3 regions of the Lelliottia sp. GFLA7 genome follow, and region 3 is predicted to be linked to each of the others. Evidence: predicted binding sites of a transcription regulator. Region 3 holds the regulator's gene; each other region holds the start of a gene.
The links. The regulator sigma-54, encoded in region 3, starts transcription at its own class of promoters, with help from an activator protein. The targets are predictions, from matches to a motif close to GTTGGCACANNTTTCGCTNT.
Positions count from the first base shown of each region.

Region 1 (10,536 bases), on a different contig from region 3:
CAGTAAAGGTCGTGGAAAATCCCGCCGCTGTTACCGCAGGCACCGTAAGAAATACAAATTTTTGGATCGGGCGCAGACTGCCAGGCGCGCAGCGCAGGTGAGCGCATCGCGCGGGTCATCGCGCCGGTAAACAGCAAAATATCAGCATGACGCGGCGACGGGACGACTTTGATGCCAAACCGTTCGGCATCAAAAAGCGGTGACAGCGTGGCGAAGATTTCAATCTCGCAGCCGTTGCACCCGCCGCAGTCGACGCGATAAACGTAGGCAGAGCGTTTGATTTTTTTCAGCAGCGACGCCTTCATGTTGGCGATGGATTCATCCACCGTCATCGGCACCGGAATACCGTTATCGTCGCGCGGGCCGAGTAAATGGCTCATCAGCTGGCCTCTTTCATATGGCGAGTTAAATCAATGCGGTCGGACGGCAACAGGCATTTTTGGCGTTTGCAGTCCGGGCAGGTTTCAAAGCTTTCGCGGTGATGTTCTGCGCGGACGTCACCGTTGTGTTTCAGCAGCGCAATGGCGTAGTCGATCTCTTTTTGCACGGCGAAAGGACGACTGCACACCCGGCAATGACACAGGGCAAAGCGCGACTGCTGGAGAAAATCTTCTTTTTTCCACACCGCCAGTTCGTACTCCTGCGACAGCTTAATCGCGACCGTCGGACAAACCTCTTCGCAGCGACCGCAAAAAATGCAGCGCCCAAGGTTGAACTGCCAGGCCAGCTCTTTGGTGGCCAGATCCGTTTCAACCGTCAACGCATTCGACGGGCAGGCATTCACACAGGCAGCGCAACCAATGCACTGCTGCGGATTGTGTTCAGGTTTGCCGCGAAAGTTTTTATCGACCGGAATCGGCTCCAGCGGATAACTGCTGGTAACCGTGCCGGTTTTGACCACTTTTTTGATAAAGGTAAACATCACGCGTCCTTATTTCAGCGGCGAGTTCTTGCGCTCGATGCTGTAGCGTTCAAGCTCTTTGTACGCCACCACTTTGCTTTTCTTTTTACGCACATCGACCACCGTCATGCGATCGGTGCAGGAGTAGCACGGATCCAGGCTACCGATGATCAGCGGCGCATCAGAGACGGTGTTGCCGCGCAGCATATAGCGCAGCGTCGGCCAGTTGGCGTAAGTCGCCGCACGACAGCGCCAGCGGTACAGCTTCTGGTTGTCGCCGGTCATGCTCCAGTGAATGTCATCTCCGCGCGGCGCTTCGGCAAAACCCAGAGCAAAGCGGTTAGGGATATAGGTAAAACCTTCGACCATCAGCGGGCCGCCCGGCAGGTTATCCAGACCAAAATCGATCATATTCAGCGCGGTAAACACTTCGTTGATGCGAACTTTCAGACGCGAAATCACGTCGCAACCCTGTTCGGTGTGAATCGTCATAGGCAGCAGGCCATAACCCACGAACGGGTGATCGGTGCGGGTATCGCGAGCGTGACCGCTAGCGCGAACCATCGGGCCGACGTTGCTAAAATCGCGGGCGATTTGCGGATCAAGACGACCAATGCCCACGGTACGCTGTTCGATGTTTGGCGTGCTGAGCAACATATCGACCAGCTCCTGCACGTCGCGGCGCATCTGCTGAGCCAGCAGGCGGGTCTGGATCATGTCGTCTTTCAGCAGATCGCGACGAATCCCGCCGATCAGATTCAGGCCGTAGGTTTTACGCGCGCCGGTCAGGATCTCGGCCATTTTCATGGAGGCTTCACGCACGCGGAAGAACTGCATAAATCCGGAATCAAAACCGACAAAGTGGCAGGCCAGCCCCAGGTTGAGCAGGTGCGAATGCAGACGTTCCACTTCCAGCAAAATGGCGCGGATCATCTGCGCACGTTCCGGCACCACAATTCCCATGCCGTTTTCGACCGAGGTGGTATAGGCGGTGCTGTGGGCAAAGCCGCAGATGCCGCACACGCGGTCAGACAGGAAGGTGACTTCGTTGTAACCCATGCGGGTTTCCGCCAGTTTTTCCATACCGCGATGGACATAGAACAGGCGGTAATCGGCGTCGATAATGTTTTCACCGTCGACGAACAAACGGAAATGGCCCGGTTCATCGGAGGTGACGTGTAGCGGGCCAATCGGCACCACGTTGTTCTTTTTGCTGCCCAGCTCGTTAATGAATTCGTAGGTTTCACTGTCGGTTGTCGGCGCTGGGCGCTGGCGATAATCCATGCTGTCTTTACGCAGCGGATAGAGTTCGTCCGGCCAGTCGTCCGGCAATACCAGACGGCGCTCATCCGGCAGACCCACCGGCACAAGACCGTACATGTCGCGCACTTCGCGCTCGCCCCAGACGGCCGCGGGCACGCGCGGCGTGACGGACGGATATTCCGGTTTATTCGGATCCACTTCGACGCGTACGGTGAGCCAGCACTTCACACCCTGCTCCATCGACATCACGTAGTAGACCGCGTAATTGCCGCACAGCTGACGCTCATCGTTACCAAACAGCACCGACAGCCAGCCGCCCTGCTGGTAATAAAGAAACTCCACCACTTCGGGCAGATAGTTCACCTTGATGGTGACGGTTATCTGATCTTTGGTCTGCCAGGACTCTTCCAGCACTACGCCGGGGAAAGCCTGATGCAGCGCGGCGAGATAGTTTTGACCTGTTTTTTCTTCTGACATGCTCTGACTCTCTGTAATCACGCCACCAGCAAGGAGACGAATGCTAAAAATGCAAAACCAAAACCAGCCCAGGTAATGCGTGAGGTGGCAACAAACCGCAGTCGCGCCATGCTGTTTTCAAACAGGGCGATAATGAGGACGCCAGCCATCAGCTTGAGCGCGGCAATCACCACGGCCAGCAGCAGACCGCCAACGGAAAAGTGGATCATTTGGCCCCACGGGAAAAAGACCCCGACAAACATCTGCAATACCACCAGCTGTTTGAGGCTGATGCCCCACTTCAGTACCGCAAAGCCGTAGCCGCTGTATTCGGTGAGCGGGCCTTCCTGCAGCTCTTGCTCCGCTTCCGCGAGGTCGAACGGCAGTTTGCCCATCTCGATAAAAGTGGCAAACGCGCAGGCGCACAGCGCCAGAATCAGCGGGATGCTCCGCGCAACGGGCCAGTGATAGACGGTATCGGTGATAAAGCTGATATGGGTAGATCCCGCGACCTGCGCGGCGACCCACAATCCCAGTAGCAGGATCGGCTCCACTAATACGCCCAGCATTGCCTCGCGGCTGGCCCCGATGCCGGTAAACGGACTGCCGGTATCCAGGCCCGCAATGGCAAAGAAAAAGCGCGCGATAGCAAAGAGGTAAATCAGGGTGATCAGATCGCCCAAAACAGGCAACGGTGACCACACGGTCACCACCGGCAGCGCGGTGGCAATGGTCAGCATCACGCCGACCATCACGAACGGCGTCAGACGAAACACCCAGCCCGCCGCATCGGGCGCAATGCTTTGACGCCCCATCAGCTTGAAGAGGTCACGATATTCCTGCAGCACGCCTGGACCACGACGGTTATGCATCCGCGCACGCGCCACGCGGGTCACGCCAGAGAGCAGTGGCGCGACGGCGAACAACACCAGCGCCTGAAGTAATGCCAGTAACAAACTCATGTCAGGCTCCTCGTGAAATCACAATCACCACCAGCACCGCCAGTTCGATCACGGCGAGGCGACGGAATAAGCCGGGTGCGGCAGTGCTCTGCCAGCCAGGAACCCAGCCCACCGGATTGAGCTTTTCGCGCAGTTTCAGCACGGCAGAAAAGTTTTCTTTTACCGGCATCGCAAAGCCGTGGGCGGTGATCACCATGGATTCTTCGTGTTCATACCCGCAGGCCCATGCCGCGCCGCGCGAACGGGCAGGCAGGCGATCGCGTTTGAAGAACAGCATCAGCACGAACGGCAGCAGTGGCGCGGCAATCAGCAGCAGCGCAATCATCGGTTGAGAAACGGTGGTGTGCGCTGTCGTCAGCGGCAGCGGAACAGCCGTTCCCAACAGCGGCAGCAGCCACGGCGCTGCAACGCCGCCAGCGATACAGCACATCGCCAGCAGAACCACGCTCGTCGTCATCAGGAAAGGTGCGCTAAAGGCCTGTCTGGCTTCACGGGTACGTGGCGCGCCCAGGAACGTCACCCCATACACTTTCGCCATACACATCACCGCCAGCGCCCCGGTAATGGCTAAACCCACCGCCAATAGCGGGCCAAGAAGGCGTGCAATAAACACGTCGCTCTGGCCGAGCGCAAAGAACGACTGGTAGATAACCCATTCGCCCGCAAAGCCGTTCAGCGGCGGCAGTGCGGCCATCGCCATCAGCCCGACCAGCATGGCAAGCGAGATAAGCGGCATTTTTTTGCCGATCCCGCCGAGCTTTTCGATGTCGCGATGCCCGGTGCGGAACCAGACGCTGCCCGCGCCCAGAAACAGAGTGCTTTTAAACAGGCTGTGGTTGATGAGGTGGTAGAGCCCGCCGATAAATCCGGCCGCAATCAAGGTCGGTTGGTTCAATGCAAGCCCGGTCACGCCTGCGCCAAAGCCCAGCAAAATGATGCCGATGTTTTCGAGCGTGTGGTACGCCAGCAAACGCTGGATATTGTGCTCCATCAGGGCATACAGTCCGCCCACGAAAGCGGTGAGCATCCCGACCAGCAACAGCACCACGCCCCACCACAGTGGCGGTTGTCCACCCACCAGCGTCAGCGTCAACATGCCGAACAGACCGACTTTCATCACCACGGTTGAAAACAGCGTCGCGGCAGGAGCAGAAGCGTTCGCATGTGCCTGGGGAGCCCAGCCGTGCAGCGGAATAATCCCCGCCAGTAAACCGAAGCCAGCCATCCCCAGCAGCCAGATGTCGGCACCTAATGGCAACAACTGCGTGCGTTCATTGATCAACACCAGATCCAGCGTGGCGTAGCGTTGCCACGTTAACCAGCACGCCAGCGCCAGCAGCAGCGTTCCCAGGCGTCCCAGCGCAAACCACAGCTTGCCAGACTGCGTGCATCCGGTGAGAAACACCCCGCATAACGCCATGATTTCGGACATCACCACCAGCGCCGCGAGATTGCTGGCGACTACGGCACAAATGGCGGTCGCCAGCAGCAAATTGACCAACAGCCCGTTCGGTTTGGTCTGCGAATGACGATGCCAGTCGATGTTAAACAGGCTGATAAACAGCCCGCACAAACCAAAGGTCACCAGCCAGATGGCGTTGAGCGGCGTAAGGGCAATGCTGTGATGGATAACAGGAATCACCGCCGCGGCACTCAGCCCGCGCGTCAACACGACAACACCCGCAGCGAACGTCATCACGCTGCCCACTGCGCCGCCAAGCCCGGCAACCCAGCCGCTCAGCGGTTTATAAAACGAGAGGAGAAGTGACAGAACCGCCGTCACCGTCAGGCACGCTACAGCGCTGATAACTAAATCGACAGCGTTCATTTCGCCCCCTCATTTTGCGTCTGAAACAGCGACAGATCGCCGAAATCGGTATTCACGGTCAGCTCACGTTTGCGTTTGCTGCTGCGCGCAATATCACGAATATTCACCAGAATCAGCGCCTTTGTCGGACAGGTGCGAACACAGGCTGGGCCTTGCTCGTCAAAGCTGCACAAATCGCATTTCACCGCCACGGCACGCACGCCAGGCACCCAATCCAGCAGCGTACTGACGCGCGCCGGAGCCGGTGGCGCAGGGGGCGCTTTTGGCGAATTAGCATTGGCAGGAATGTGCAGCGGACGGCTGCCGGAAAATTCAATGGCACCAAATGGACAGGCGATGCCGCACAGTTTGCAGCTCACGCACAGGCTTTCATTGAGCTGCACAGCACCCTCAACGCGGGTGATGGCGTTGACAGGACAGACACCCGCGCAGGGGGCGTCCTCACAATGATGGCAGAGCTGCGGCGCAGACTCTTTCTCATTGCGCATGACTTTCAAACGTGGCATCGACTGCAACCCGTGCAGGCGGTGCGTTTCTGAACACGCCGCTTCACAGGTATGACAGCCAATGCAGACCGTCGAGTCAGCTATTACAAAACGGTTCACCGGGGAGTCCTCAGGACATAGTCATTTTTGACGAAAAAGTGTCATATCGACACGTCTCGACACGTAAACATCAGACGGTGCGCGGCTCGCTCACCAGCGCTTTTAAATCCACCGGTAAATCGTGCTCAACCGCGGAATAGAGGTTGTTGTAAACAGGTGCGATTTTTTCCAGATAGTGTTCAAGCACCTGCTGGCGATCGCGGTTGCTAACGTGACCGTCAACCATGCCGTCGGCCATCAACTGCGCCTGCGCAATCAGCTCTCTTTCGCCCTCTTTAGTCTCGACGAAGTACTGAATGGTGTGGCTGTTAAACGTGTCCGCCAGGGTGACGTAAATCATGAAGTGGCCGAACAGGACAAAGCACAAATCCTCTTGTGCCGCACAGCTCATGGCGTGATGCAGACGCGCTTTTGACAGGGTGATCCCCTGAACCAGCGAATTACAGTAATGCTGCCATTGTTCCTGCAGTGATTGATGGCGTTGCGCGATGTAATCCGCCTTTTCGCTAATTTCCCAAATAGTCATCTCAGGTATCCGGTTAATGGAGATACGGCTGTTAAGCAGATTTTGTGCCAATTTTTATCATGTTGAAATTTATAGAATTTAATCCAATCCAAACTGTCAATGACAGCCTGTCGACGTGTCATTTCGTCAGCAGCGTCATCGTCACACCCTAATCAAAATTAAGCTGGCATCGTTATTGCATTAATGGGGCAAATCATTGAGGAGGCGTCATGCACGAAATCACCCTCTGCCAGCGAGCGCTGGAGTTAATCGAACAGCAGGCAAAAGCGCACAACGCGAAACGCGTGACAGGTGTGTGGCTGAAAGTGGGGGCGTTTTCCTGCGTCGAAACCAGCGCCCTCACCTTTTGCTTTGAGCTGGTGTGCCGCGACACGCTGGCAGAAGGCTGTCAGCTGTATATAGAAGAACAGCAGGCCGAATGCTGGTGTGAACACTGCCAGCAATACGTCACGCTGCTCTCCTCTAAAGTGCGCCTCTGTCCGCAGTGCCAGAACGTCGGGCTGCGCATCGTGGCGGACGACGGTTTGCAGATCCAGCGCCTCGAAATAGACCAGGAGTAAATCATGTGTAGTACCTGCGGTTGCGCCGAAGGCAACCTGTATATCGAGGGCGATGAGCATCGCCCGCACTCCGCGTTTCGCTCCGCCCCTTTCTCCCCTGCACCGCGCGTCACGGCGGCGTTAACCGGCATTCGGTTCACACCGAAGCAGTCGGATGCGGGCGATCTGCATTACGGCCACGGCGAAGCGGGGACGCATTCGCCAGGCATGAGCCAGCGCAAAATGTTGGAAGTCGAAATCAACGTGCTGGACAAAAACAATCAGCTGGCTGCACGTAATCGCGCGCGCTTTGCCGCTCGTCAACAGCTGGTGCTGAACCTGGTTTCTAGCCCCGGCTCAGGCAAAACCACTCTGCTAACCGAAACGCTCAAGCACCTGAACGGCAGCGTCTCGTGCGCGGTTATCGAAGGCGATCAGCAAACCGTGAATGACGCCGCACGCATCCGCGAAACCGGCACCCCGGCTATTCAGGTCAATACCGGTAAGGGCTGTCATCTGGATGCGCAAATGATTGCCGACGCTGCGCCGCGTCTGCCGCTGGCCGATAACGGCATTCTGTTTATTGAAAACGTCGGCAATCTGGTGTGTCCGGCGAGCTTTGATCTGGGCGAGCGTCACAAAGTTGCAGTGCTGTCCGTCACCGAAGGGGAAGACAAGCCGCTGAAATATCCGCATATGTTTGCCGCTGCCTCGCTGATGCTGCTCAATAAAATCGACCTGCTGCCGTATCTGAATTTCGATGTCGATAAATGCCTGGCGTACGCGCGCGAAGTGAACCCGGATATTCAGATCCTGCTAGTGTCCGCTACAAGCGGAGACGGCATGGAAAGCTGGCTCGCGTGGCTGGAGAACGAACGATGTGCATAGGCGTTCCGGGACAAATTCATTCCATCGATGGAAACCAGGCAAAAGTAGAAGTCTGCGGCGTGCTGCGCGACGTCGATCTCACCCTGGTCGGGTGCGTGGACGAAACCGGCGCATCGCGTCTTGGTCAGTGGGTGCTGGTTCACGTGGGCTTTGCGATGAGCCTGATCGACGAGGACGAAGCCCGCGATACCCTGGCGGCGCTGCAAAATATGTTTGAAGTCGAGCCGGACGTCGGCGCGCTGCTGTACGGCGAGGAGCGATAGCGATGCGCTACGTTGATGAATATCGCGCGCCGGAACAGGTGATGCGGCTTATCGCCCACCTTAAAACCCGGGCAACATTACTCGATTACACCGCACAGCGTCCGCTGCGGATTATGGAAGTGTGCGGCGGGCACACGCATGCCATCTTCAAATTTGGCCTTGACCAGCTGCTGCCGGAAAACATCGAGTTTATCCACGGTCCGGGCTGTCCGGTGTGCGTGCTGCCGATGGGCCGTATCGATAATTGCATCGAAATCGCCAGCCAGCCTGAGGTGATTTTTTGCACCTTTGGCGATGCGATGCGCGTGCCGGGCAAAAAAGGCTCACTGTTACAGGCCAGAGCGCGCGGTGCGGATGTGCGAATCGTCTATTCACCCGTGGATGCTCTGAAGCTCGCGGCTGAAAATCCAACGCGCAAAGTGGTGTTTTTCGGCCTGGGGTTTGAAACCACCATGCCCGCCACAGCCATTACCCTGCAACAGGCAAAAGCAAAAGGTCTCGATAACTTCTTCTTTTTTTGCCAGCACATCACGCTGATCCCCACGCTGCGTAGCCTGCTGGAAGAACCCGATAACGGAATTGATGCTTTTTTAGCACCCGGTCACGTCAGTATGGTGATTGGTACAGAGGCTTACGGTTTTATTGCAGCGGACTATCATCGGCCATTAGTGGTCGCTGGTTTCGAACCACTTGATCTACTGCAAGGCGTCAACATGCTGGTTGAGCAGAAAATAGCAGCCCTGAGCGTGGTCGAAAATCAGTATCGCCGCGTCGTGCCAGATGCGGGAAATCCGCTGGCGCAAAACGCCATCGCCGAGGTTTTTGCCGTAGAAGGTGACAGCGAATGGCGCGGTCTGGGACTGATTGCTGAATCTGGCGTGCATTTAACCCCCGCGTATCGCGCGTTCGACGCCGAAGCGCATTTTCGCCCGCAGCCACAGCAGGTTTGTGATGACCCGCGAGCCCGCTGCGGAGCGGTCCTGACCGGTAAATGCAAACCGCATCAGTGCCCGTTATTTGGCAACACCTGCAATCCGCAAACCGCATTTGGCGCGCTGATGGTCTCTTCCGAAGGCGCCTGCGCCGCATGGTATCAGTATCGCAATCAGGAGTGTGAAGCATGAACACGGTTGAAATGGCGCACGGCAGCGGTGGCCAGGCGATGCAGCAGCTCATCAGCCAACTGTTTCTGGAAGCGTTTGCCAATCCGTGGCTGGCGGAGCAGGAAGATCAGGCGCGCATTGCCCTGTCGACACTGACCACGCAGGGCGACAGGCTGGCGTTCTCGACCGACAGCTACGTGATTGATCCGCTGTTCTTTCCGGGCGGCGATATCGGCAAGCTCGCGGTATGCGGTACGGCGAATGACGTGGCCGTCAGCGGCGCAATCCCCCGCTATCTTTCGTGCGGCTTTATCCTCGAAGAAGGGCTGGCGATGGACACGCTAAAAACCGTCGTCCAAAGCATGGCAAGCACCGCACGCGAAGCGGGTATCGCTATCGTCACCGGTGACACCAAAGTCGTGCAGCGCGGCGCGGCGGATAAACTGTTTATTAATACTGCCGGACTGGGCGCCATCCCCGCGGACGTTCACTGGGGCGCACAACGGTTGGCGGTCGGCGATGTGCTGATCGTGAGCGGCACGTTGGGCTGTCATGGCGCAACGATTTTAAACCTGCGAGAAGGTCTGGGTCTGGACGGTGAATTGCGCAGCGACTGCGCCGTGTTGACGCCACTTATCCAGACGCTCCGTCACATTCCGGGTATCAAAGCCCTGCGCGACGCGACGCGCGGGGGAGTGAATGCGGTTGCCCACGAATTTGCTGCCAGCAGCGGCTGCGGCATTGAGCTGATAGAGCAACATCTGCCGGTCAAAACTGCCGTGCGTGGCCTGTGCGAACTTCTTGGCCTTGATCCGCTAAACTTTGCCAACGAAGGCAAACTGTTAATCGGCGTCGAGCGTTCTGCAGCAGAAGCCGTACTGACGCAGCTGCGCGCGCATCCACTTGGTCAAGATGCTGCCGTGATTGGTGAAGTGGTTGAGCGCAAAGGGGTGCGCCTGACCGGGCTTTACGGCATTAAACGCACGCTGGATTTACCGCACGCGGAACCGTTACCCCGAATTTGCTAGAACCGCGCTAAACGTGGTCAGCACTCTTATTTTTTTGCCCGTTTCTTTGGAAGCAATATGTCGTATACACCGATGAGCGATCTTGGACAGCAAGGGCTGTTCGATATTACGCGCACACTGTTACAGCAGCCCGATCTGGGTTCGCTCAGCGAAGCCCTGACGCGTCTGGTGCGG
Region 1 covers NZ_JBWLAQ010000004.1:36,840-47,375, forward strand. Annotated here, with positions in the region: gene AC07RN_RS13220 (NADH-quinone oxidoreductase subunit B family protein) at 1-380, opposite strand, end outside; gene AC07RN_RS13225 (formate hydrogenlyase complex iron-sulfur subunit) at 380-922, opposite strand; gene AC07RN_RS13230 (hydrogenase large subunit) at 932-2,641, opposite strand; gene AC07RN_RS13235 (respiratory chain complex I subunit 1 family protein) at 2,659-3,582, opposite strand; gene hycC (formate hydrogenlyase subunit 3) at 3,584-5,410, opposite strand; gene AC07RN_RS13245 (4Fe-4S dicluster domain-containing protein) at 5,407-6,015, opposite strand; gene hycA (formate hydrogenlyase regulator HycA) at 6,086-6,541, opposite strand; gene hypA (hydrogenase maturation nickel metallochaperone HypA) at 6,751-7,101, shown strand; gene hypB (hydrogenase nickel incorporation protein HypB) at 7,105-7,968, shown strand; gene AC07RN_RS13265 (HypC/HybG/HupF family hydrogenase formation chaperone) at 7,959-8,231, shown strand; gene hypD (hydrogenase formation protein HypD) at 8,234-9,355, shown strand; gene hypE (hydrogenase expression/formation protein HypE) at 9,352-10,362, shown strand; gene flhA (formate hydrogenlyase transcriptional activator FlhA) at 10,420-10,536, shown strand, end outside.
Region 1: the regulator sigma-54 is predicted to act here: its motif matches at 6,574-6,593, upstream of hycA (formate hydrogenlyase regulator HycA).

Region 2 (10,536 bases), on a different contig from region 3:
TTCCAGCTCACGCACGTTTCCCGGCCAGCCGTAACTTAACAAATGGCTACGCGCGCCGGGGCTTAACACCACGCGTGATAATCCCATTTTTAACCGGCACTGCTCGCAGAAAAAGCCTGCCAGAAGCACTACGTCTTCGCCACGCTCGCGCAGCGGCGGGACTGACAGCGGAAATACGCTTAAACGATGGAACAGATCGGCACGAAAATTCCCGGCCAGCACCTCTTCGCGCAGATCGCGGTTGGTCGCCGCCAGCACGCGCACGTCGACGCGCAAACTGCGATCGTCGCCGACGCGCTGAATATCACCGTACTGCAACACGCGCAGCAGCTTGGCCTGGAGCGCCAGCGACAGCTCACCGATTTCATCAAGGAACAGAGTGCCGTTATCGGCCATTTCAAACTTGCCGCTGCGGTTGCTGATTGCGCCGGTAAACGCCCCTTTGACATGCCCGAATAGCTCACTTTCCGCCACGCTTTCGGGCAGCGCGGCGCAGTTCAGATACACCAGCGGATTGACCGCTCGCGGCGAAGCTTCATGAATCGATTTCGCCACCAGCTCTTTTCCGGTGCCTGTTTCACCGCCGATCAGCACGTTGAGATCGGACGCCGCAACAATTTCGATCTCCTTTTTCAGCTGCATCATCCCTGGCGACAGGCCGATCATTTCCGTATGCGCGACGTGCTCGAACGCGACCGGACTGCCCGGCATAATATTCTGACTTTCCAGTTGTTCGATCAGCAGCGCATTATTGAGCGCGCCAGAGGCCAGCGCAGCAATCAGGCGCAGCTCTTCATCGCTAAACGTATCGAACTGATCCGGCTCAAGGCCATCGAGCGTTAACGCACCAATCAGATTCTGTCCGGCAAACAGCGGCAAGCCGATACAGGCGTGGACCTTCAGGCTCTCTTGCCCAGGGATTAATCCATCGTAAGGATCGGGTAAATCGCTGTCCGCCGGGAATCGCACCACGTCACCCGCACGGGCAATCGTCTCCAGACGCGGGTGCCCTTCCAGCGTAAAACGACGCCCCAGCACGTCGTGCGCCAGCCCGTCGATCGCCAGCGGAATAAACTGCCGTCCTTCGTAGCGCAGCAGCGCTGACGCATCACAATCCAGCACGTGGCGCAGCGTGGAGATCAGCCGCTGAAAGCGATCCTGATGGCCAATACCGGTTTGCAGTTCAATGGCGATTCTCGCCAGCACCTCTACAGAAAAACTCATTTTCGCCTCGCTGTCATTTTGACAATATATGTTGTCATATTGACAGCAAACAAGATAGTCACTTTGACTACCCATCATGAGTTATTATTTTTAAAAAGAACTAAAATCAATAACTTAAATAGTTGGCACGCAACTTGATATAAGCAAATCATCTTAGTTAAAAACACCGTGTTAATTTGAGGTTGCTATGTCTATTCTGGTTAAAAATAACATTCATTGGGTCGGCCAACGTGACTGGGAAGTGCGTGATTTTCATGGTACCGAATACAAAACTCTGCGCGGCAGCAGCTACAACAGCTATCTGATTCGTGAAGGTAAAAACGTCCTGATCGATACCGTCGATCACAAATTCAGCCGCGAGTTCGTGCAGAACCTGCGTAGCGAAATCGATCTGGACGCCATCGACTACATCATCATTAATCATGCGGAAGAAGACCACGCCGGTGCGCTGACCGAGCTGATGTCCTACATCCCAAACATCCCGATTTACTGCACCACCAACGCCATCGACTCTATCAACGGCCATCACCACCATCCGGAGTGGAACTTCCACACGGTCAAAACCGGTGACTCGCTGGATATTGGCAACGGCAAACAGCTGATCTTCGTTGAAACCCCGATGCTGCACTGGCCCGACAGCATGATGACTTACATGACGGGTGACGCGGTGTTGTTCAGCAATGACGCTTTTGGTCAGCACTACTGCGACGAGCGCCTGTTCAACGACGAAGTGGATCAGACCGAACTGTTTGAACAGTGCCAGCGCTATTACGCCAACATCCTGACGCCTTTCAGCCGTCTGGTGACGCCAAAAATCACTGAGATTCTCGGCTTCAATTTGCCAGTGGATATGATTGCCACCTCCCACGGCGTGGTGTGGCGCGAAAACCCAACGCAAATTGTGGAACTGTATCTGAAATGGGCGGCGGATTATCAGGAAGACCGCATCACCCTGTTTTACGACACCATGTCCAACAACACCCGCATGATGGCAGACGCCATTGCTCAGGGTATTAATGAAGTTGACCCGAACGTGGCGGTGAAAATCTTCAACGTGGCGCGCAGCGATAAAAACGAAATCCTGACCAACGTTTTCCGCTCCAAAGGCGTGCTGGTGGGAACGTCGACCATGAACAACGTGATGATGCCGAAGATTGCCGGTCTGGTCGAAGAGATGACGGGCCTGCGTTTTCGTAACAAACGGGCCAGTGCTTTTGGCTCCCACGGCTGGAGCGGCGGCGCGGTTGATCGCCTGTCCACGCGCTTGCAAGATGCCGGTTTCGAAATGTCGATGAGCCTGAAAGCGAAATGGCGCCCGGACGTCGATGCGCTGGAAATTTGCCGCCAGCATGGCCGTGAAATTGCACGTCAGTGGGCGCTCGCTCCATTGCCGGAAGCTTCAGTCAAACCGGCACAACAGCAGGAAAATTGCGCCTGCGCCGCCGCTGCGACAGCAGATCTTGGCCCCTGCATGCAGTGCAGCGTTTGCCAGTGGGTTTACGATCCTGCATTGGGCGAGCCGCTTCAGGACGTTGCGCCAGGCACGCCGTGGAGCGACGTACCGGATAATTTCCTGTGCCCGGAATGTTCACTCGGTAAAGACGTTTTTGACGTCCTGGCAACGGAGGCAAAATGAGCCACGGAATCGTGATCATCGGCTCGGGTTTTGCCGCCCGTCAGCTGGTGAAAAATATCCGCAAACAAGACGCGAATGTGCCGCTGACGCTCATCGCCGCTGACAGTATGGACGAGTACAACAAGCCGGATCTCAGCCACGTCATCAGCCAGAGCCAGCGTGCAGACGACCTCACCCGCCAGACGGCGGGGGAGTTTGCCGAACAGTTCAACCTGCGTCTTTTCCCTTACACCTGGGTAACCGATATCGACGCCGCCGCGCACTGTGTGAAGGCCAAAGATAAACAGTGGCATTACGATAAACTGGTGCTGGCAACGGGTGCGTCGGCTTTTGTGCCGCTAATTGAAGGACATGAGCTCATGCTGACGCTAAACAGTCAGCAGGAGTACAAGGCTTGCGAAACCACGCTTCGCGACGCCCAGCGGGTGATGATTGTTGGCGGGGGCCTGATAGGCACCGAACTGGCAATGGATTTTTGCCGCGCTGGTAAATCCGTGACGCTGGTTGATCATGCTGCCCGTATTTTATCAGCCCTGATGCCGGCAGAAGTCAGCAGTCGCTTACAGCATCGCCTGACGGATATGGGCGTGCATCAGCTGCTGAAATCACAGTTACAGAGCCTGACAAAAACCGACACCGGGATTCGCGCGAAGCTCGACCGGAACCGCAGCGTGGAAATCGACGTCGTAGTTGCCGCAACCGGTTTGCGTCCAGAAACCGCGCTCGCCCGCCGGGCCGGCGCAGAAACCCATCTCGGTGTGAAGGTCGACAGCTATCTGCAAACCACACAGCCCGATATTTATGCGCTGGGAGATTGTGCAGAAATAAACGGCCAGGTGCTGCCATTCCTGCAACCCATTCAGATCAGCGCGATGTATTTAGCGAAAAATCTGCTTGGCGCGAGCACACCGCTGAAATTACCCGCCATGCTGGTGAAAGTGAAAACGCCTGAATTGCCGCTGCATCTCGCAGGCGAAACGCAGCGTCAGGATCTGAACTGGCAAATTACGCTTGAAACACAAGGGATGGTGGCGCGTGGAATGGATAATGACGGTCAGCTCCGTGCCTTTGTGGTCAGCGAAGATCGCATGAAGGAGGCTTTCGCTCTGCTGAAATCGTTACCCGTTTAACCCTCAGTCTCTTGCCCCTCTTGCTTAACGTTAGGATTTTATGATCCGCAGCCCCGGTGTCCCGGGGCTTTTTTTATTCACACTTTTGGTATTCAAGCGCATCGTAACCACGCCAACGGTAATTCAGCATCGAGATTAACCAGCAGGCAATAAACAAACCGACCACGAAAAATCCCGCGTTACCCAGGTTATCGTTGACCATCGCCACGCCATTCCAGATGCCGCCGCTAAGCCGGAACTTATCCATCAGCAGGCCCAATGCTTCCAGCCCGCCGATAAATAGCGCCACCACGACCGAGGTGCCGGTGATGGTCATATTGTAATAGAGCTTGCGCTGCGGTTTATTGAACGCCCAACCGTAAGCCCCGACCATCAGTAAATTATCAATCGTATCAATCAGCGCCATCCCGCTGGCAAACAGCGCTGGGAAAATCATAATCGACCAGACTGACATTCCGTGTGATGCGCTGGCGGCCGAGATCCCCAGCACGCCAATTTCGGTGGCAGTGTCAAACCCCAGTCCAAACAGGAAACCGACCAGATACATCTGCCAGCTTTTGCTCACCAACCGGAACGTCGCGCCAAATAACCTGCTCATCACGCCGCCCGTCACCGGGAGCTCTGCGTCAACACGCGTCACGCGCCCTTTTTTCAGCGCCTGAAAACTGCGCCAGACGCCACGTAAAATCACCATATTGACCAGCGCCATCGCCAGCAGGAACGTCGCGGAGACAGCGGTACCAATCACGCTGCCCGTTTCGTGAAACCAGGTCATGTTCTTTTGAAATGCCGTCGCCGTGGCGGCAATGGCTATCGTCGCCAGCACCACAATCGTGGAGTGACCCAAAGAGAACCACGCCCCGATGCCCGAAGGTCGTTGGCCTTGCTGCATCATTTTACGCGTCACGGTATCAATGGCGGCAATATGATCGGCATCAACCGCGTGCCGCAGCCCGTAACACCACGCCAGCAGGCTGGCTGCCATCAGCGCCGTACTGCCGCTAAACGTTCGCCACGCCCAGCCCCAGGCAAGCAGATTCGCCATTGCCAGAATTGAGAGCAAAAGCGCCGCGCGGGGTTCGCTACGGATGAGTCGTAACATGTGAGTTCCTTTGTGAGCAGATGCGGGCGGCGGCGACTACCGCTTGCCCGAAAGAGATCGCCCCATCGCCCGCAGGCAATTTCGAGGGGAAAAGCAGTTGGAAGTCCGCGAGGTAAAATTGCAGGCGTGCCCGCAGCAATCGGTTATGCAGCACGCCACCGCTAAAGCAAATCGTGGAAAGAGACAGCCGTTCGGCGTGATAGCGAACCCAATCTGCCAGCCCTTTCGCCAGCGCGTCATGAAATATCCATGCGCGTTCATCGGGTTCCGCCTGCCAGTTGAGCCACTGCTGCCAGAATGTGGCTAAGTCAGGCACAGTATTTTTAAGCGGCATCGTAACGGGATGTTGAACGCCGGCGCACCGCGTCGCCAGCGCTTCCAGTTTGCAGGCCGCTTCGCCTTCATAGCTTTGCACCTCTGGCGCAATCGCAAGCGCACAGGCCACGGCATCAAATAACCGTCCGCAGGAAGACGCCAGCGGCGCGTTGATGCCCCTGGCAATTGCGGTAGCCAGCAGCGGCCAGTTTTGCTGTTGCACTGGGCGCGTTTCAGGCCGCGATAGCCAGTCAGGAACAAATGCCAGGCAGTGTGCGAGCAGATTTCGCCACGGCTGCCGCGCCGCCAGATCGCCGCCTGGCAGCGCTACGGCAGGCAATCCGCCCACGTGTTCGCAGGTCAGATAATTCACCCGCAGGCACTCGCCGCCCCACAGCGCACCGTTTTCACCCATTCCGATACCGTCGAGCGTCAGCGCGATAACATCGCCGCCCTCCAGCGGCCAGCCATTTTCGGCCAGACACGCCGCCGCATGGGCATGATGATGCAACACCGTCTGTTTTGGCAGCGCCATTTTGGTCGCCCATTGTGCGCTGCGATAGCCCGGGTGCGCGTCACACACGATGTGCTCAGGGCGGAAATCATACATCTGCTGAATTACCGCAAGCGCGCCGCGCCATTGGCTCTCAACGCCCTCGTCGCCCAGATCGCCAAAATGCTGGCTCAGCACCGCCTGCCCGCCGCGCAACAGACAAAACGTATTTTTCATGTCTGCGCCCAGCGCCAGCATTGGCGGAATATCCGTAAACCCATCAGGCAACGCTATCGCATCCGGCACGTAGCCCCGCGCACGACGCAGCATCGCGCCTTCGTCGTCCACAACGGAATCATCCATTCGCTGCAAAATGTCGCGGTTGTGCAGCAAAAATCCGTCAGCGAAAGTGCCCAAGTCATCCAGCGCTTGCTGATTGGTCATCGCAGGGGGTTTACCGCTGAGGTTTCCGGACGTCATTACCAGCGGACAGGCCATGTCATCCATCAGCAAATGCTGTAGCGGATTCGAAGGGAGCATCACGCCAATTGTGTCCAGACCAGGCGCAATCTCATGCGGCAGCTCAGGGAGAAATGTTTTTGATGTCAGGACAATGGGCGCGGCAGGTGATCGTAATAATTTCTGAATGGGGGCGGGTAAACGCGCGACATCCGCCACCATAACCGCCAGCGGTTTAGCCGGGCGATGTTTGCGCTCCCGCAACCGTGAGATCGCCTGAATATTGCGTGCATCGCATACCAGGTGAAAACCGCCGAGACTTTTGATGGCGACAATTCCACCGGCTTTGAGCAATTTTACCGCCGCCTGCAGCGCGTTTTCATGTGAAAAACGTTCGTCACCCGAGCGCCATTCGAGTTCCGGTCCGCAGTCCGGGCAAGCGACAGGCTGGGCATGGAAACGGCGATCGGCGGGATTCCGGTACTCCTCTTCGCACGGGGCGCAAAGCGGGAAATGCGCCATCGACGTTGCCGGACGGTCGTAGGGCATAGCGCGAATAATGGTAAAGCGCGGCCCGCAGTGGGTACAGTTGATAAACGGATAGCGATAGCGGCGCTCACGCGGGTCGCGCATTTCCGCAAGGCACGCCGGGCACGTGGCGGCATCCGGCACGATTTGGGTTGCCATCGCCCCACCCGCACTGTGCCGGATAGTGAAATCCGCAGGCGGACGCGGCCAGCGGAAGGGCTGTGTCTCCACTTCGTCAATACGTGCCAGCGGCGGACACTGTTGCAAGAGCTGCTCGGTAAACGCTACCGCATCGCCCGACAAACGCACCAGCACGCCTTCGCCATCGTTGCAGACATCACCGCACAAATGCAGCTGATTCGCCAGTTGCCAGACGAACGGGCGAAAACCGACGCCCTGGACTTTGCCGCGCACCCGCAACTGTACCCCGCCGCCACTCATCGTCAGAACAGCATGGCTGCCGAGGTATCAAACGCCGCACGACGGCGTTTTTCGGCGCTCATCTGTTCGAGTTTATTGCGATCCACACACACCAGCGCATGTGTCGGACAGGCTTCCATACACGCCGGGCCGGTTTCACGGTGATGGCACAAATCGCATTTGTTGGCTTCGGCTTTGTCCGCACGCACGTTCAGACCCGCACCACTGTTGCGTACTACCGGGCGCACAACCACTTCCATCGCGCCATACGGACACGCCACCACGCAGGTTTTGCAGCCAATACAGCGTTCCTGCATCACCTGTACAAAACCATTTTCACGATTAATGGCACCGTTAGGGCAGACGTTGGCGCACGGTGCATCTTCGCACTGACGACAGATCGCCGCCGTCGAGATATTCACGCCCTTAATGACATGAATACGCGGCAGAAAAGATTCGGGGGTAAGGGACGCACAATCCTGCTGCGCCTGATGTGACACCACACACGCCACTTCGCAGGTACGGCAGCCAATACATTTACTTGCATCAGCCATAATAAAACGGTTCATTTGCTTCTCCAGCATGACATTCATGCGGCAAAACATACATAAACCGTGCCATGTTTTAGTGGCCTGATTTTACGGGATTTATCAAGAGCAGAGGTCTGTCATCGACACAAGTGACGATGACATCTGTCGATGCTAGACATGTGGACCGGCTATCACCGAGTCACGCAGGATCAGTTCACCCGAGAAGGTTTGTTGCAAGGTAAAGTCGCCGCCGTCGAGCATAAAAATCAGGCGGCTAATGGTCTCTTTGATCATCTCCGTCACCGGAATCCGCACGCTGGAAAGCGATGGAATGATATACGGCGCTATAGCCACATCATCGAAACCAATAACAGAAACCTGGCCCGGCGTGGCGATGCCGCTGTCGTGCAACTGTTTCACTGCGCCAATCGCCATGTCGTCATTGCTGGCCACCAGCGCGGTAAAGGTCTCACCGCGCGACAGCAGGGTCGAAACGCCCGCCGCTCCGCTTTCAGGGTTCCATTTCCCTTCCACGATCAAAGCGTCGTTCAGGGGAATGTGATGCTGAGCCAGCGCGTCTTTGTACCCGGAAAGGCGCTCAATACCGGTGGGGGAATCCAGCGATCCGGTGATAAACGCGATGTCCCGGTGCCCCATGTCGATCAGCTGCGACACCGCCGCCTGACACGAGGCTTTATGATCTGACCAGACGCAATGGCTGCTGTTTTTACGCAGGCGGCGGTTTAGCACCATTATCGGCTGCTCGTGTTTCTGGATGATGTCATCCATCTCCTCCACGCTCAAAAAGCGCGGATAGATGATGATCGCATCGCAGCGCATATCCAGCAGATACTGAATCGCTTCGCGCTCCTCATCGGCGCTGTGCTTGCCATCGGCCAGAATCAGCTGCCGACCTTTCTCTTCGGTCATTCGCGCGGCGTGAAACAACAGCTCGCTAAAATAAACGCCGTGATACAAGGTGTTGGTCACCACCAGCCCGAGGGTTTGCGTCCGTTTTGTTGCCAGATTTCGCGCCAGCAAATTGGGCCGGTAGCCGCTCTCTTCAATCGCCTGAAAAACGCGATCTTTGGTCTCCTGGCTCACATAGCCATTGCCCGACAGCACCCGCGAAACCGTCGCTTTCGACACCCCTGCCCGCTTCGCCACTTCCAGCATCGTGGTCATTGTATTTTTCCTCAAAACCTGATGTGCCGCAGTGTACTGCACTGCGTAAACAATGTCGCAGCGCGAATATCACGCTTTCGATACGCCAAAGTGATCGTTATCACGAATGTAAAAAATGTACATATTTCCATCTTGTTTCATACGAGAAAACTATTCATGATTTTGTGAAACCGGTTTCCTATCCATTCTCAAAACGACAACAGGATCTCACCCGATGGCCAAAAATTATGCTGCACTGGCGAACGATGTCGTCAGCGCGCTCGGCGGAAAAGACAACGTCGCTGCCGTCACCCACTGTATGACGCGCCTGCGTTTCGTTCTGCACGACGAAAGTAAAGTGGACAGCGCAACGCTGAAAAGCATTAGCGGCGTGCTCGGCGTAGTGCGCAATGACAATCAGTGCCAGGTGATTATCGGCAACACCGTTTCACAAGCGTATCGCGAAGTGGTGAGCCTGCTCCCGGCAGGAATGCAGCCCGCACAACCGCAGGGGCCGCAAAAACTCACGCTGCGCCGCATCGGGGCCGGAATATTGGACGCGTTGATCGGCACGATGTCTCCGCTGATCCCGGCGATCATTGGCGGCTCCATGGTGAAGCTGCTGGCCATGATTCTGGAAATGACCGGAGTGCTGCCAAAAGGCGCGCCGACCCTGACTATTCTGACGGTTATCGGCGACGGCGCGTTCTTCTTCCTGCCGCTGATGGTGGCCGCGTCCGCTGCGATTAAATTCAAAACCAACGTGTCGCTGGCGATTGCCATCGCAGGCGTGCTGGTGCATCCGAGCTTTATTGAGCTGATGGCGAAAGCCGCGCAGGGCGAGCACGTTGAGTTCGCGTTTATTCCGGTAACGGCGGTGAAATACACTTATACCGTGATCCCGGCGCTGGTCATGACCTGGTGTCTGTCGTACATCGAAGTGTGGGTAGACAAAATTACCCCTGCGGTGACCAAAAACTTCCTCAAACCGATGCTGATCGTGCTGATTGCGGCTCCGCTCGCCATCGTCTTAATTGGCCCGCTTGGGATCTGGATCGGTAGCGCCATCTCCGCGCTGGTTTACACTGTTCACGGCTATCTGGGCTGGCTGTCGGTCGCGATTATGGGCGCATTGTGGCCGCTGCTAGTGATGACCGGGATGCACCGCGTGTTTACCCCGACGATTATCCAGACCATTGCCGAAACGGGCAAAGAAGGGATGGTAATGCCATCTGAGATTGGCGCAAACCTGTCGCTCGGTGGTTCTTCTCTGGCGGTCGCCTGGAAGACCAAAAACCCGGAGCTGCGCCAGACGGCGTTAGCGGCGGCAGCGTCTGCCATCATGGCGGGTATTTCTGAACCCGCGCTGTACGGCGTGGCAATCCGTCTGAAACGCCCGCTGATTGCGAGTTTAATCAGCGGTTTCATCTGCGGCGCAGTCGCTGGAATTGCCGGTCTTGCCAGCCATTCGATGGCGGCTCCAGGGCTGTTTACCAGCGTACAGTTCTTTGATCCGGCCAACCCGATGACTATCG
Region 2 covers NZ_JBWLAQ010000004.1:23,350-33,885, forward strand. Annotated here, with positions in the region: gene norR (nitric oxide reductase transcriptional regulator NorR) at 1-1,224, opposite strand, end outside; gene norV (anaerobic nitric oxide reductase flavorubredoxin) at 1,412-2,860, shown strand; gene norW (NADH:flavorubredoxin reductase NorW) at 2,857-3,990, shown strand; gene AC07RN_RS13180 (HoxN/HupN/NixA family nickel/cobalt transporter) at 4,064-5,092, opposite strand; gene hypF (carbamoyltransferase HypF) at 5,073-7,328, opposite strand; gene hydN (electron transport protein HydN) at 7,331-7,876, opposite strand; gene AC07RN_RS13195 (LacI family DNA-binding transcriptional regulator) at 8,009-9,022, opposite strand; gene ascF (PTS cellobiose/arbutin/salicin transporter subunit IIBC) at 9,237-10,536, shown strand, end outside.
Region 2: the regulator sigma-54 is predicted to act here: its motif matches at 1,346-1,365, upstream of norV (anaerobic nitric oxide reductase flavorubredoxin).

Region 3 (10,536 bases):
TTGACGGTGAAATCCCAACAAATCTGGTGCTTTCTCTGCTCGGATTAGGCGTGCCTGAAATGGCGCAGCTTATTCTGCCGCTAAGCCTTTTCCTCGGCCTGCTCATGACGCTGGGCAAACTCTACACCGAAAGTGAAATCACGGTCATGCATGCCTGCGGCCTCAGCAAAGCCGTATTGGTGAAAGCCGCGATGGTACTGGCGCTGTTCACGGGTATCGTGGCGGCGGTGAACGTCATGTGGGCAGGGCCCTGGTCTTCAAAACATCAGGACGAAGTGCTTGCAGAGGCAAAAGCTAACCCAGGCATGGCTGCCTTGGCGCAAGGCCAGTTCCAGCAAGCTTCTGACGGCAGTTCCGTGCTCTTTATTGAGAGCGTCGACGGTAGCCGTTTCAACGACGTGTTCCTCGCGCAAATTCGTACGAAAGGCAACGCCCGCCCGTCGGTGGTGGTGGCTGATTCCGGTCAACTCGCACAACGTAAAGACGGCTCTCAGGTTGTGACGTTGAATAAGGGTACGCGTTTCGAAGGCACAGCGTTGCTGCGCGATTTCCGTATTACGGACTTCCAGAACTATCAGGCGGTTGTTGGCCATCAAAACGTGGCCCTCGACCCGACAGATACTGAGCAGATGGACATGCGCACGCTGATCAATACCGATACCAATCGCGCCCGCGCAGAATTGCACTGGCGTCTGACGCTGGTATTCACCGTGTTTATGATGGCGCTGATGGTCGTGCCGCTGAGCGTGGTCAACCCACGTCAGGGCCGTGTACTGTCGATGTTACCGGCCATGCTGCTTTATCTGGTGTACTTCCTGCTGCAAACGTCCATCAAGTCTAACGGTGGAAAGGGTAAGATCGATCCCATGATTTGGACATGGGCCGTCAACGGTCTGTATCTGCTACTGGCGGTAGTATTGAACATGTGGGATACCGTGCCGATGCGTCGCATCCGTGCCCGTTTAATGCGTAAAGGAGCGGTGTAATGCAGGCGTTTGGCGTTCTTGACCGCTATATCGGTAAAACTATTTTCACCACCATCATGATGACGTTGTTCATGCTGGTGTCGCTCTCCGGCATCATCAAGTTTGTTGACCAGCTGAAAAAAGCCGGGCAGGGCAGTTACGACGCACTGGGTGCGGGGATGTATACCCTTCTCAGCATTCCGAAAGATGTGCAGATTTTCTTCCCGATGGCCGCGCTGCTTGGCGCATTGTTAGGTCTGGGAATGCTGGCACAGCGCAGTGAGCTGGTGGTGATGCAGGCGTCGGGTTTCACCCGTATGCAAGTGGCGCTGTCGGTCATGAAAACGGCTATTCCTCTGGTGTTGCTGACCATGGCTATTGGCGAGTGGGTGGCACCGCAGGGCGAGCAGATGGCGCGTAATTACCGTGCACAAGCCATGTACGGCGGCTCACTGATGTCCACTCAGCAGGGCTTGTGGGCTAAAGACGGCAATAATTTTGTCTATATCGAACGCGTGAAGGGCGACGATGAACTGGGGGGCGTGAGTATTTACGCTTTCAACGATAATCGTCGTTTGCAGTCCGTCCGGTATGCGGCGACAGCAAAATTTGATTCTGCAAACAGGGTATGGCGTTTGTCGCAGGTGGATGAATCTAATCTGCAAGATCCTAAGCAAATTACCGGTTCTCAGACGGTATCAGGCACCTGGAAGACCAATCTGACCCCAGACAAATTGGGTGTGGTGGCATTGGATCCAGATGCGTTATCAATAAGTGGCTTACACAATTACGTGAAGTATCTGAAGTCGAGCGGCCAGGATGCGGGGCGCTACCAGCTCAACATGTGGAGCAAAATTTTCCAGCCGATGTCGGTGGCGGTGATGATGCTGATGGCGCTGTCGTTTATCTTCGGGCCGCTGCGTAGCGTGGCAATGGGCGTGCGTGTGGTGACGGGGATCAGCTTTGGTTTCGTCTTTTACGTGCTGGATCAGATCTTCGGTCCGTTGACGCTGGTCTACGGCATTCCGCCGCTGATTGGCGCACTACTTCCAAGCGCTTCGTTCTTCCTGATAAGCCTTTGGTTACTCCTCAGACGCTCTTAGTTTCCTGATTTACTCACTCCCGCATCGCCGGGAGTGAGTCTCCTCACCCGTTTCACTCCGCACTTTTTCACACAACCTTCAACGTCTTGCCTCAAATTTGAGTATGATTGAGCGATGATGTTGTGAAGGGATCCCCTATGAAGCAAATTCGTATGCTGGCGCAGTATTACGTCGATCTGATGATGAAGCTCGGCCTGGTGCGTTTTTCCCTGCTGTTGGCCCTGGCGCTGGTGGTTCTGGCGATTGTGGTCCAGATGGCCGTGACCATGGTGCTGCACGGGCAGGTTGAGAGCATTGACGTTATCCGCTCAATCTTCTTTGGTTTGTTAATCACGCCGTGGGCCGTCTATTTTCTCTCGGTGGTGGTGGAGCAACTGGAGGAATCGCGCCAGCGTCTTTCCCGGCTGGTGCAAAAGCTGGAGGAGATGCGCGATCGCGATCTCAAACTCAACGTACAGTTGAAGGACAACATTGCGCAGTTGAACCAGGAAATTTCAGATCGTGAGAAGGCGGAAGCGGAACGTCAGGCCACGCTTGAGCAACTGAAAATCGAGATGAAAGAGCGTGAAGTGACGCAAATTCAGCTCGAACAGCAATCCTCATTCCTGCGATCTTTCCTTGATGCCTCACCCGATCTCGTTTTCTATCGTAATGAAGATAAAGAATTTTCTGGCTGCAACCGGGCCATGGAGTTGTTGACGGGAAAAAGCGAAAAACAGCTGATTCATCTTAAGCCGCAGGACGTTTACTCCGCAGAGGCTGCGGTAAAAGTGATTGAAACCGACGAGAAAGTGTTCCGTCACAATGTCTCTTTAACTTACGAACAGTGGCTGGATTATCCGGACGGTCGCAAAGCCTGTTTTGAAATCCGCAAAGTCCCATATTACGACCGCGTCGGTAAGCGCCACGGGCTGATGGGCTTTGGCCGCGATATTACCGAGCGTAAGCGCTATCAGGACGCGCTTGAGCGTGCCAGCCGTGACAAGACCACCTTCATCTCCACCATCAGCCATGAATTGCGCACGCCGCTGAATGGCATCGTGGGGCTCAGTCGTATTTTGCTGGATACCGAATTAACCAGCGAACAAGAGAAATATCTCAAAACCATTCATGTTTCTGCGGTGACGCTGGGTAATATTTTCAATGATATTATCGACATGGATAAGATGGAGCGCCGCAAAGTCCAGCTGGATAACCAGCCGGTCGACTTCACCGGTTTCCTGGCCGATCTAGAAAATCTCTCAGGCTTACAGGCTCAGCAAAAAGGGCTGCGTTTTGTGCTTGAGCCAACATTGCCGTTGCCACATAAAGTGGTGACTGACGGGACGCGCTTGCGCCAGATCCTGTGGAATCTTATCAGCAATGCCGTGAAATTTACCCAGCAGGGTGAAGTGGTGGTTCGGATACGTTTTGACCAGGGCGATATGCTGCACTTCGAGGTGCAAGATTCCGGTATCGGTATTCCGCAGGATGAGCACGACAAGATTTTCGCCATGTATTATCAGGTGAAAGACAGCAACGGCGGGAAACCCGCGACGGGAACCGGGATTGGCCTGGCCGTATCGCGCCGCCTGGCAAAAAGCATGGGTGGGGATATCACGGTTTCAAGCCAGCAGGGTAAAGGCTCAACGTTTACGCTGACTGTCCATGCCCCGGCGGTAGCGGAAGAGGTGGAAGACACCTTCGAAAACGACGAATTGCCATTACCTGCGCTGCATGTGTTGCTGGTTGAAGATATTGAATTGAACGTCATTGTTGCCCGTTCGGTGCTGGAAAAACTGGGTAATAGCGTCGATGTGGCGATGACCGGCACCGCCGCGCTGGAGATGTTTACCCCCGGTGAATATGATCTCGTGCTGCTGGATATCCAGCTTCCGGACATGACTGGGCTGGATATCTCGCGCGAGCTGACGCAACGTTATGCCCGCGATGAACTTCCGCCACTGGTCGCGCTGACGGCGAACGTGCTGAAGGACAAAAAAGAGTACCTCGATGCTGGCATGGACGATGTGCTCAGCAAGCCGCTGGCGGTGCCGGCCCTGACTGCCATGATCAAGAAATTCTGGGATACCTGTGATGAAGAGGAGAGCACTATGACGTCAGTTGATAGCGAAAAAGCGCAAACGATTCTGGATATCGCCATGCTTGAACAGTATATCGAGTTGGTGGGTCCGAAGCTGATCACCGATGGTCTGGCCGTATTCGAAAAAATGATGCCAGGCTATTTAAACGTGCTGGAATCGAACCTGACGGCTCGCGATCAGAAAGGTATCGTCGAAGAGGGTCACAAAATTAAAGGTGCCGCCGGGTCGATTGGTTTGCGTCATTTGCAGCAGTTGGGTCAGCAGATCCAGTCTCCCGATTTACCTGCGTGGTCGGATAACGTGGGTGAATGGGTTGAAGAGATGAAGCAGGAATGGCAAAACGATGTTGCCGTGCTGAAAGCGTGGGTGGAAAGTACAAAAAAATGACCCCGGATAAACCGGGGTGCGCGAAATACTGCGCCAACACCAGGGAAATCGTGGCCGCGCCTGATTCTTTGTGTTGTTTTCGCATGGACGCTGCCTTAAGAATGAGGCCGCACGCAGTTAAGATAGCAAATCTTAAATGATTTGTTACATGAATCAGTGAAATGTGTGAAGCATAGCGTTTTAATCAGAATTTTTAATATGCTTCAGACGGTTGGAGAGAAGGAACAGCAAGATGACAAAAGTGGGTGTAGTGCTGAGTGGGTGCGGCGTTTACGACGGTGCAGAGATACACGAATCCGTTTTGACGCTGCTTGCGCTGGCTAAACAGGGCGCAGAAGCCGTTTGCTTTGCGCCGGATAAAAATCAGGTGGATGTGATTAACCATCTGTCTGGTGAACCGATGTCTGAAACGCGTAATGTACTCATCGAAGCCGCCCGTATTGCCCGAGGCAATATCTTGCCGCTCGCGCAGGCAAATGCTGATGAACTGGACGCTCTGATCGTTCCCGGTGGGTTTGGCGCGGCAAAAAATTTGAGCACCTTCGCCAGCCAGGGGAGTGAGTGCCACATCGATAGCGCGTTGCAAGCGTTGGCTCAACGCATGCATGCGTTGGGAAAACCGCTGGGCTTTATGTGCATCGCGCCCGCCATGCTGCCAAAGATTTTTGATTTCCCGTTACGTTTGACCATTGGCACTGATATCGACACGGCGGAAGTGATCGAAGAGATGGGCGGGGAACATGTGCCTTGTCCGGTCGACGATATTGTTGTCGATGAAGACAATAAGATCGTGACCACGCCAGCCTATATGGTGGCGCAAAACATCGCAGAAGCTGCAACCGGTATTGATAAGCTGGTTGACCGTGTGTTGGTTCTGACCCAGTGAGTCAAAAACGTTCTCCTGTCGCATGGGCGAAGCGAATCTTCATTCGCGTGGTGCTGGCGCTGGCCGTTTTCTGGGGCGGCGGCATCGCGTTGTTTAGCATTATGCCCGTGCCCTTTTCGGCGGTGATGGTGGAGCGTCAAGTCAGCGCATGGCTAACCGGCCATTTCGGTTATGTGGCGCATTCCGACTGGGTGAGCATGGACGAGATTTCGCCATGGATGGGGCTGGCGGTGATTGCGGCGGAAGATCAGAAATTCCCGGAACACTGGGGATTTGACGTTTCGGCAATCGAGAAGGCGCTGGCGCATAATGAGCGGAATGAAAAACGCGTACGCGGCGCATCGACTCTTTCACAGCAGACGGCGAAAAATCTGTTTTTGTGGGATGATCGAAGCTGGGTGCGAAAAGGGCTGGAAGCCGGGTTGACGGTCGGGATGGAAACGGTCTGGAGTAAAAAACGCATCCTGACGGTGTACCTGAATATTGCTGAGTTTGGCGACGGGGTGTTTGGTGTCGAAGCCGCAGCACAGCGCTATTTCAATAAGCCCGCCAGTCGTCTGAGTCAGTCAGAGGCGGCGCTGCTGGCCGCCGTATTGCCTAACCCCATTATCTACAAAGCGAATGCGCCATCGGGATACGTCCGTAGTCGCCAGGCGTGGATTATGCGCCAGATGCGTCAGCTTGGTGGGGAAGGGTTTATGACCAGAAATAAACTGTACTGAGTGAATCTCAAGCCCCTTGGATGCATGCAAGGGGCGAAGGGCAAACCGCTAAATCAGTCCTCGTCAAAGCCTGAGTTAAACAGCGCAACGACCGCTTCCAGCGCCTCAACTTCTTGCGGACCGGTGGCTTCGACTTCAATCTGGCGACCTTTGGCGGAATCGAGCATGAGTAGCGCGATAACGCTGTTGGCTTCGGCTTCGGTGCCTTCGTCGTTACGCAACAACACTTCAGCGTCAAAACCCTGCATCAATTCAAACAATTTCATCGCTGGACGGGCGTGCATGCCCAGCTTGTTGGTGATCTCAACGGTATGTTTTACGGTCATGTTTTGCGTTTTTCCAGCGTGCGATGACGAGACTGAACGTTTTTACCGCGTGAGCGGAAATAGTCGGCCAGCTGTTCAGCAATATACACCGAACGATGTTTACCGCCGGTACAACCAATGGCTACGGTCAGGTAGCTGCGGTTGTTGGTTTCCAGCATAGGTAACCATAGCTCAAGGTAGCTTCGCGTCTGGTATATAAAATTGTGAACTTCTGTATGTCTGTCGAGGAATGCTGCGACAGGCTTATCCAGACCGGTCATTGGGCGCAGTTTAGGGTCCCAGTGCGGGTTGGGTAGGAAGCGCACGTCAAACACATAATCCGCATCGATAGGGATCCCGTGTTTGAAGCCAAACGATTCGAATACCATGGTGAGCTCACGCTCACGTTTGCCCAGCAAGCGGGTGCGCAGCATTTCGGCCAGTTCATGAACCGACATCTCGGAGGTGTCGACAATCAAATCGGCACGGGAACGCAGCGGCTCCAGCAAATCGCTCTCTTCGTCGATAGCGCTCTCAAGGGAGAGATTTTTGCTGGAAAGCGGATGCAAACGTCGGGTATCACTGTAGCGACGAATCAGCGTGTTGCGATCGGCATCCAGGAACAGCAATTGCGGAGTGAAGGTTTCTGGCAGGCTGCTCATCGCCTGCTCAAAGACTTCCGGCGATTCCGGCATATTACGGACGTCGATGCTGACGGCAGCTGAAATTTGTCTGTCAGCTAGCGTACGCGCCAGTTCTGGTAGCAGCACGACCGGAAGGTTATCGACGCAATAAAAACCCATATCTTCGAGTGCTCGAAGGGCCACGGATTTCCCCGAGCCCGAACGACCGCTGACGATCATCAGCACCATGTTCCGTTTCTCCTCGCGCCTGCAGATGTGGAGGCCATCTTGTGGTTACGCATCATCCTGATTGCCTTCCGCTTCGGTGATAATTTGATACAGTTCCTCATCACTTTGAGCTGCGCGCAGACGGCGGCAAATTGTTTTATCTGCCAGACGCTTGGCCACAAGCGAAAGCGTATGCAAATGGGTTTTGGTCTGGTCAGCAGGCACCAGCAGAGCGAAAAGCAGATCGACGGGCTGGTTATCGATCGCATCAAAAGCGATCGGCGTTTCCAGTTGGACAAAGACGCCCACGGCGCGCAGTGTGTCCTCCTCCAGCTTGCCATGCGGAATGGCAATACCATTGCCGATACCGGTACTGCCCATTTTTTCACGGGTCAGAATGGCCTCAAACACCACCTGAGGTGGCAGGCTTAACTGTTTTGCGGCCAGTTCACTGATGATTTCCAGAGCGCGCTTTTTGCTCTGGCAGTGAACGCCACTGCGGGTACATTCCTGGTTAAGGACATGACTTAATTGAAGACCGGAATCGTTGTTCATCATAATTTCACCTAAGCGCTAACTGTACAAATGGCCTGTTGTGTATCACAACAGGCCGCCCTGCACCCGTTAACTGCTCGGACAATTAGTGTTGTTTCAGTTTATCTTTATGTTTATTAAGCTGTCGCGCAAGTTTGTCAATCAAGCCGTCGATAGCCGCGTACATGTCTTGCCCTTCCGCACTGGCATGGATTTCGCCCCCGTTTATGTGCAGGGTTGCGTCCGAGATATGAGTCACTTTCTCCACTTTCAACACAATGTAGACCTGATTGATCCTCTCGAAATACTGCTCCAGCTTGGCGAATTTTGTATTCAAAAAGTCGCGTAAAGCCTCAGTGATTTCGACATTGTGTCCTGTGATGTTGAGCTGCATAGTGTCTTCCTTATCGGTTGTGTCAAACCAGTTGTTTACGCTGGTTAGACGGCGGAATGGATAAAGACTCTCGATACTTCGCAACAGTACGACGTGCCACCATGATACCCTGATCGGACAGCATGGTGGTTAACTTACTGTCACTCAGTGGCTTCGCGGGGTTTTCCGCGGCGATCAACTTCTTAACCAGAGCACGAATTGCCGTCGACGAGGCTTCGCCGCCGCCTTCGGTATTCACATGACTGGAGAAGAAATACTTAAGCTCAAAAATACCACGCGGGCTGTGCAGATACTTCTGCGTGGTCACACGCGAAATGGTCGATTCGTGCATCTCAACGGCTTGAGCAATATCTGCCAAAACCATCGGTTTCATAAATTCTTCGCCCTGCTCAAAAAAGCCTTGCTGCTGTTCCACAATGCAGCGACTCACGCGTAGCAGCGTATCATTTCGGCTTTCGAGGCTTTTGATCAGCCATCGCGCTTCCTGAAGATTGCTACGAATATATTGATTGTCGGAGTCGTTCCGCGCACTGGTGCACATGGAAGCATATTGCTGGTTGATTTGCAGGCGGGGAATGCTGTCGGAATTGAGTTCTACGGTCCAGAGACCGTTGTGCTTTCGGACCAGAACGTCAGGAATCACATATTCGGGTTCGCCGGTTTGGATCGATTGCCCCGGCCGGGGATCGAGCGACTGGATCAGATTCACCGCTTCCTTCAGTACATCTTCTTTGAGTCGCGTCACGCGCATCAGGCTGCGGAAATCATGATTCGCCAGCAAATCCAAATGTTCGCTGATAATCAGTCGCGCTTCGTCGAGTCTTGGCGTCTCTTTTGCAAACTGAGAAAGCTGGATCAGCAAACAGTCGCGCAGATCCTTTGCTGCGACGCCGACAGGGTCAAAGCGTTGAATGCGCTTGAGAACGGCTTCGATCTCGTCGAGTTCGATTTCGCTATCACCCATGCTTTCCAGAATTTCGTCCAGGGTCACCGTTAAATACCCGGTGTCATCCACGGCATCGACAATGGAAGTGGCAATCGCGCGATCGGTTTCGGTGAAAGGGGTCAACTCCACCTGCCACATCAGGTAATCCTGTAGCGACTGCGTGGTCTCACCCTGATAAACCGGTAACTCATCATCCTGATAATCAGCGCGCGTTCCGGAAGGGGTTCCAGCGGTGTAAATTTCATCCCAGCTGGCATCTAGCGGTAACTCGTCAGGCATCTCTTTTTGCTCAAGGGCATCTGCCGTATCGAGCGTTTCGGTATCCTGCTTTTCCTGGGTATCTACCTCTTCATGAAGATCGGTTTGCTCCAGCAGTGGATTACTGTCCAGCGCTTGCTGCAGTTCCTGCTGAAGTTCTAACGTTGACAGTTGCAACAGACGGATCGCCTGTTGTAACTGTGGCGTCATCGCCAACTGTTGGCTGAGCCTTAATTGCAAACCTTGCTTCATGTTCAGGGCGTTTTTCTCCGGTCCTGCGTAACTTAACCTCTACCCTATCAGAGTCTGAAGTCTTCCCCAAGGTACACGCGCTTAACATGTTCATCTTCGAGGATTTCGAGTGGCGTGCCGTGAGCAATTAAATGACCCTGGCTGACGATATACGCGCGCTCACAAACGGCCAGCGTTTCACGCACGTTGTGGTCGGTAATCAGCACACCGAGACCGCTGTCGCGCAGATGTTCGATAATGCGTTTAATGTCGATAACGGAGATGGGGTCGACGCCTGCAAATGGTTCATCCAGAAGGATAAATTTCGGATTGGCTGCCAGGGCACGAGCAATTTCTACTCGGCGGCGTTCACCCCCCGAAAGTGCCTGGCCGAGGCTGTCGCGCAGGTGTTCGATATGGAACTCTTCCATCAATTCGTTGGCGCGATCCTGACGCTGCTCAGCGGTCAAATCGTCACGGATTTGCAGGACGGCCATCAGATTGTCGAACACGCTTAGACGGCGGAAAATAGACGCCTCCTGCGGCAGATAGCCAATCCCGCGACGCGCGCGAGCGTGCAGCGGCAGCAGGCTAATGTCTTCATCATCAATGATGATGTTGCCCGCATCGCGCGGAACAATGCCAACCACCATGTAAAAGGTGGTGGTTTTACCTGCACCGTTAGGACCCAACAGGCCAACAATTTCGCCGGAGTTAACGGTCAGACTGACATCTTCCACGACGCGGCGGCCTTTATAGGCTTTGGCGAGGTTTTTTGCAGTTAATGTTGCCATAACGAATTAGTTACTCTTTTTCTGTGCGGGAGCCTGGGTTTTCCCTTTGTCCTGCAGCTGAGACGGAACCAGTACG
Region 3 covers NZ_JBWLAQ010000005.1:75,137-85,672, forward strand. Annotated here, with positions in the region: gene lptF (LPS export ABC transporter permease LptF) at 1-986, shown strand, start outside; gene lptG (LPS export ABC transporter permease LptG) at 986-2,068, shown strand; gene arcB (aerobic respiration two-component sensor histidine kinase ArcB) at 2,206-4,539, shown strand; gene elbB (isoprenoid biosynthesis glyoxalase ElbB) at 4,772-5,425, shown strand; gene mtgA (monofunctional biosynthetic peptidoglycan transglycosylase) at 5,422-6,147, shown strand; gene npr (PTS phosphocarrier protein NPr) at 6,201-6,473, opposite strand; gene rapZ (RNase adapter RapZ) at 6,470-7,324, opposite strand; gene ptsN (PTS IIA-like nitrogen regulatory protein PtsN) at 7,370-7,861, opposite strand; gene hpf (ribosome hibernation promoting factor) at 7,944-8,231, opposite strand; gene rpoN (RNA polymerase factor sigma-54) at 8,254-9,687, opposite strand; gene lptB (LPS export ABC transporter ATP-binding protein) at 9,735-10,460, opposite strand; gene lptA (lipopolysaccharide ABC transporter substrate-binding protein LptA) at 10,467-10,536, opposite strand, start outside.